3 regions of the Ureibacillus sp. MALMAid1270 genome follow, and region 1 is predicted to be linked to each of the others. Evidence: riboswitches for the same ligand, from Rfam matches in the RefSeq annotation. Region 1 holds a riboswitch; each other region holds the start of a gene.
What was found. A riboswitch is a leader RNA that binds a small molecule or an ion and turns the genes downstream of it on or off. The one in region 1 is predicted to bind S-adenosylmethionine.
Positions count from the first base shown of each region.

Region 2: another riboswitch for S-adenosylmethionine. It lies ahead of ACOQFO_RS10550 (bifunctional homocysteine S-methyltransferase/methylenetetrahydrofolate reductase); the one in region 1 lies ahead of metA (homoserine O-acetyltransferase MetA).
Region 3: another riboswitch for S-adenosylmethionine. It lies ahead of ACOQFO_RS05330 (methionine ABC transporter ATP-binding protein); the one in region 1 lies ahead of metA (homoserine O-acetyltransferase MetA).

Region 1 is NZ_JBMIRP010000078.1:20,764-22,971, forward strand. Features, by position in the region: gene ACOQFO_RS10015 (AAA domain-containing protein) at 1-174, shown strand, start outside; gene ACOQFO_RS10020 (hypothetical protein) at 193-963, shown strand; SAM riboswitch class I at 1,019-1,126, shown strand; gene metA (homoserine O-acetyltransferase MetA) at 1,245-2,195, shown strand.
Region 2 is NZ_JBMIRP010000080.1:7,653-9,860, reverse strand. Features, by position in the region: gene hemG (protoporphyrinogen oxidase) at 1-893, shown strand, start outside; SAM riboswitch class I at 974-1,075, shown strand; gene ACOQFO_RS10550 (bifunctional homocysteine S-methyltransferase/methylenetetrahydrofolate reductase) at 1,250-2,208, shown strand, end outside.
Region 3 is NZ_JBMIRP010000043.1:1,557-3,764, forward strand. Features, by position in the region: gene ACOQFO_RS05320 (toprim domain-containing protein) at 1-244, shown strand, start outside; gene ACOQFO_RS05325 (thioredoxin family protein) at 431-733, shown strand; SAM riboswitch class I at 794-898, shown strand; gene ACOQFO_RS05330 (methionine ABC transporter ATP-binding protein) at 1,167-2,192, shown strand; gene ACOQFO_RS05335 (methionine ABC transporter permease) at 2,185-2,208, shown strand, end outside.

The DNA.
Region 1 (2,208 bases):
GATTACAGACGATTAAACGTTGCCTTATCACGAGCGAGGGAACTATTAATCTTAATCGGTAGTACAGATATGTTTACAAATCGACCGAAAAAGAAAGAAACACAAGAGATGTATCGTAATCTATTAGAAACCGTTAAAGAGCAAAAAGGGTACCGCTATTTTATTAATAATTAACTGGGGTAATACGGTCTTATGAAACTACAATCATTACTAGAAAAATTTACAGCTCAATTACAACCAAACGAAAAATGCTTCGAATCAACTATATGGTGTTTACCTGTTCATACAATCCAAGTTTCGTATAAACCAGTGCTCCGTAGGCAGATGGATATTTTAATGAAAATGTTGCTAATTACGGTTCAAAAAGCTCATTTCCATAATGCCTCACAAATTAGTGAAATATTATTAGTCGAGCAACTGTTTGTTCAAGATTTATTATCGAAGATGGAAAAGATGAAACTGATTGAACGAAACGAACAAGGTTACGAAATTACGGAAAAGGGAAAGGCTCAGTTAGAAAGTGGAGTGTATGAGGAGGAACAAGATATTACCTCAGTTGAACTTATATATAGTTCAACCCATGAACACTTTTTAACTGGTGATTTGGAAGAAGTACTCGAGTTTGAGGATTTTCCAGAACAAATATATCGTTATTATCAACAAAGTGAGCAACCTTCTATTTCAAGTGAATTATTAATAAAAGAAATTCAATCCTTGGACTATACAGATGAAGAAGATGAAGGAAAATCAGATCCGATATTTATTACAAGTTTTGAAGAAATCCAATATGAACAAATTAACGATATCCCTTGTATTGAGTTGTTAATTTACAATGAACAAACTGATAAAATCTATCCTCGTATTTGGAATACATTATTAAATAAATGGGATTCCGTAATTGAAAAAGAAATAATTCAAAATGAAAGTGCAACTTGGAAAGAAAAGATATTAGAAGGAAAATAATATAGAATATTGCAAACATTTTCAATTCATGATACTATTACTTTAATTTCATCAAATCTTATCAAGAGAAGCAGAGGGAAATGGCCCTATGAAGCTTCAGCAACCTCTAACTTTGTTAGAAAGGTGCTACTTCCAGCAAGACGTATGTCTTGAGAGATAAGAGAGCGCGATAATGGAAACATACCCTCTCATTCTCTTGCTGGAATGAGGGGGTTTTTTTATATACAAATATTTGAACCATGGTGAAATCCGACCAAAATTTAAGAAGTGGGGGAATACAATTGCCAATTAATATACCTAAAAATCTACCTGCTGGCGAGATTTTAAGAGAAGAAAAGATTTTCGTCATGGAAGAAGATCGAGCAAGTTCACAAGAAATACGTCCATTAAACATACTAGTTTTCAACTTAATGCCAGAAAAAGAGAAAACAGAATTACAACTTTTACGACTGTTAGGGAACACTCCTTTACAGACAAATGTAACATTCTTAAATACCGCTACATATACATCAAAAAATGTTTCAAAATCTCATCTAGAAATGTTTTATAAAACATTCGATGAAATCAAACATCGACGTTTCGACGGTATGATTATTACAGGTGCACCAGTTGAACGTATGGAATTTGAAGATGTGAATTATTGGAATGAAATAACACGCGTGATGGATTGGGCAAAAGTAAATGTTACATCGAATATGTATATTTGCTGGGGAGCTCAAGCAGCCTTGTACCATCTATTTGGAATTGGAAAATTTGAATTACCTAAAAAATGTTCGGGGATCTATGCACACGTAATTACTGATCTAACAGTTGATTTAGTGCGCGGATTTAGTGATGAATTCCTAGCACCACATTCAAGACATACTGATGTGTCGCTAAATGAAATTCGCAATCATCCAGATTTACGTTTACTTAGTTACTCTGATGATGCTGGGGCATTTATCATCCAATCAAAAGATACAAAACATATTATGATTACAGGACATTTAGAATACGATGCTACAACTTTAGCAGATGAGTACCACCGAGATGTTGCAAAAGGTGAACCAGTTGATATACCAGTAAACTACTTCCCAAATGATGATCCGACTAAAGCTCCGAAAAACACTTGGAGAGCACATTCTCATTTATTATTCTATAACTGGCTAAACTACTACGTATACCAAGAAACACCATATGATTGGCATTATGTTGATGAAAATGAAGATGATTCAATTGAATATCATATTTAATAGTAAAGCGAAT
Region 2 (2,208 bases), on a different contig from region 1:
TTCTTTCAGGTGTTTACTCAGGAAACTTATACGAGTTATCACTGAATTCAACACTACCTTATTTAGTCGACTATAAAAATGAGTATGGAAGCATTATGAAAGGCTTTGAAGCAAACCGTGCAAAGTTTGAAAGCAGTTCAAATAAAAAATTTGTTTCTTTTAAAAGAGGATTATCTCAATTGATTATTCATTTAGAAGAGGCGCTACCAGAAGTAGAAATTTATAAAAATAGAGAAACGAAAAATATTAAAAAGACAAATAGCGGATATGAAGTAGCCTTTTCAAATGGTGAAACTTTACAAGCTGACGTAGTCGTATTGGCTTTACCAAATCAAGTAGTACAAACTTTGCTAGATGATGCAGAACTAGATCAATACTTAGGAAAGTTTACAAACGCTTCGGCAATTACAATCTATTTAGGATTTGACCTACCAGATTCTGTTCTTCCTGCTGATGGTACAGGATGTATTGTTTCTCATAATAGTGATTTAGTTTGTGACGCATCTACATGGACGAGCCGAAAATGGAAACATACATCATCAGATGGAAAGCTACTTGTTCGACTATTCTATAAAAGTTCAAATCCAAAATATAAAGAAATTGTTCAAATGACAGAAGACGAGCTTATAAAAGTCGCCCTTCAAGACGTTAAATTAAGTATAAATGTAGAGGATGTACCAGTTGTAGCAAATGTTACAAAATGGATTAACCAAATGCCAAGATATGATTTAGCGCACAATGAAGCACTACAAAATGTTTTAAGCCAAGTCGAGTGCAAATACCCTAACCTATTGTTAGCAGGATGTTCTTATTTTGGTGTTGGAATTGGTGCATGTATTGATAATGGTAAAACAACTGCTAAAAAGATTATGACGAGTCTAAAAGCTGAATAATCAATTAATTAATTTTGAAAAAAAGTTGAAGTTTTTAGAATTTTAAGTTAAAATTTAATCTATTACAATAATAAATACGATTCTTATCAAGAGAAGCAGAGGGACTGGCCCGATGATGCTTCAGCAACCAACATTTAAGATGTAAGGTGCTAAATCCAGCGGTCGAACCCGATAGATAAGAAGGAATTTCACATTTGTTATGTCAAGCCTTCTATTCTAGTAGAAGGCTTTTATTTATACCGGTGAAACCGTCCGTAAGACCCCCAGCTAGATAAAACCATGATGATTAGTTGGGAGTCAACGGACGCTAACATCCCGATTAAATTTTTACTTTATACAATTAAGGAGTCAAATATATGAAACTAAAAGAAGCGTTAAAATCAAGAGTACTAACTGCTGATGGAGCAATGGGAACGCTATTATACTCCTACGGTTTAGATTATTGTCATGAAGAGATGAATCTTGTACGACCAGAACTGATTGAAAAGATTCATAGTGAATATATAGCGGCTGGAGCAGACATTATCCAAACAAATACCTATGGAGCAAATGCAATTAAACTTGCTCGTTATGGACTTGAATCTAAAGTCGTTGAAATAAATGAAGCTGCCATTCGTTTAGCTAAAAATGCTGCTAAACCAGGCGGTCAGTTTGTAGTAGGTTCAATCGGTGGGATTCGTGGTGTCAGAAAAAATGATACAACTTTAGAAGAGATTTTATCTGCTGTTAAAGAGCAAGCCGAGGTTTTAATTAAAGGTGAAATTGACGGCCTTTTACTTGAAACTTACTATGATTTTGAAGAACTAACGGCAACTTTAAAATTACTAAGAGGTTTAACAGATCTTCCTATCATTGCCCAAGTGTCAATGCAAGAAGTGGGTGTTTTAAGTAACGGGCTAACATTGAATGAGGCTTTTACTGAACTTGAGAAACTAGGGGCAGATCTAGTTGGTGTTAACTGTAAGTTAGGTCCATACCATACAATTCAAGCATTAGAAACGGTGGAACTTCCAGAACAAGCGTATATATCTGCTTATCCAAACGCTTCTTTATTAGATTTAGATGAAGGACGTGTAATCTACGAATCTGAAGTGGATTATTTTGCTCGTGCAGCACTTGAATTATCAAAACAAGGTGTGCGACTAATTGGTGGTTGCTGTGGAACTACACCGAAACATATTGAAGCTGTTAAAAAGAAATTGGCCAATTTAAAACCAATTGAAAAGAAATTAGCAAAACCAAGAAAAGAAATTTTAATTAGCGAACCAGAGCCAACAAACACAGAGCCTCTTCATGAAAAAGTAAAACGTGAACG
Region 3 (2,208 bases), on a different contig from region 1:
GACAATTAGTGAAGATGCACTGTTGGAACTAATTGAACCATATGAGAAGTGTAAATTATATACATTCTTTGATGCTGATAAATCTGGAGAAAGACTTAGAAATCTAACAAAGAGAATTTACTCAGAAGCAGTTCATTTATTGATCCCTAGAAGTTACATGGAAGTCGCGAATGTCCCGAGTAAATTGTTAGCACAAAGATTAAGGGAAGCTCGATTCTCTGTGCATAAACGGTATCTAGTTTAATGAGGATGAAGTGCATAATACATCTCGTAAAGGCGCACAAATTAAAAAACAATACTTTTCGGAGATTTTTTCCGATGGTGGTTATTAATACCCAGGGTGGTGCAAAATTCGTATAAGCGAATTTTGCGCCACCCTTTCGTATTTTTGTTATAATAAAAAATACGAGTAAAGTATAGGATGAGTGCCATGGAAGAATGGAATCAACAACAATGGAAAAAAGTGATGCAAGATCATGAGCTAGCTGCCTTTTATTTATATACACCAATGTGTGGTACATGTGCAGTTGCCTCCAAAATGATGGAAGTGATTAAGAACGTCATCACAGATGTCCCAATCGGTAAAGCAAACATCAATTTTCTAGAGGATTTGGCTATGGAACATCAGATTGAAAGTGTTCCATGCCTGTTAATAAGTCGTGACGGAATTGTTACAGAAAAAGTTTATGCTTTTCAGTCTGTTCAAAATATTTATGAAAAGTTAAAAAAATAGATTGACGTGTATAAATATCCATGATAAAGTAACTTTCATAATAAATAAAACGAACGACAACTCTTATAAAGAGCGGCGGAGGGAAGTGCCCTATGAAGCCCGGCAACCATCACTGTGTGAAAAGGTGCCAAGTCACTCAAAGTTTCTAACTTTGATAGATAAGAGAAGGATCATGATTTTTCATTGTGTAATCAAACCCTTCTACTTATTGATGTAGAAGGGTTTTTATTTTAAATAATTCGTTCAACTTCAAGTTAGTGAAGTATGAAAATCATATAAAAAAAGAGTGATGATTGAATCAATAACATCACAGGTACCCTAATGTTGTTAATTGTTAGTAAGTCGATATGAATAATGGTAGTTTCATATTTGGTTACAAATAATGCACACGGGAAACGCTACATATAACGCGTCTAGTTAAAGGAGATCAATCATGATTGAGTTGAAAAATATAGAAAAACTATATAAAACGGACAATGGCGTAATCACTGCTGTGAAAGATGTGAACCTTACTATTAAACAAGGAGAAATCTTCGGGATTATCGGTTACAGTGGTGCAGGTAAAAGTACGTTAATTCGTCTGTTAAATGGTTTAGAAAAGCCATCAAGTGGAACAGTTGTTGTGAATGGTCAAGAGATTTCATCAATCTCGGGCAATAAATTAAGAGCTGCTCGTCAAAAAATAAGTATGATCTTCCAACACTTTAATCTTCTTTGGTCAAGAACAGTTGAAGAGAATATCTCTTTTCCTTTAGAGATTGCTGGGGTGAAAAAGGAAGATCGTGCAAAACGAGTAAAAGAGTTAATTGACTTAGTTGGTTTGTCAGGAAGAGAAAAATCCTTCCCATCTCAATTATCTGGAGGACAAAAGCAACGTGTTGGTATTGCAAGAGCACTAGCAAATAATCCTGAAGTTTTACTTTGTGATGAAGCGACAAGTGCGCTGGATCCAGAAACGACAGATCAAATTTTAGAGCTATTGCTCGATATTAATAAGCGCATAGGGCTAACAATCGTCTTAATTACCCATGAGATGCATGTTATTCGTAAGATTTGTCACCGTGTTGCCGTAATGGAAGCCGGCCAAATTGTAGAACAGGGTGAAGTATTACAAGTGTTCCAAAACCCACAAGCGCCAATTACGAAAAACTTCGTTATGCAAGTTTCAGGTAAAAAAGAAGCTAAAGTTTCGATTGAACAAATACTTACAAATTATTCTACAGGTAAAATTGTTAAGTTATCGTTTATCGGAAATAAATCCGAACAACCGATTATTTCACATCTAATAAAAGAATTTGATGTGGAAGTAAATATAGTACATGGAAGCATATCACAAACTGCAAAAGGTCCTTTAGGAACACTAATTATCCAAATAGACGGTACAGATTCGAAAGTAGAAGAGGCATTGAAACATTTAGATTCAATTGATATTCAAACGGAGGTGATTGATCGTGCTTAGTCAATTATTTCCGAAC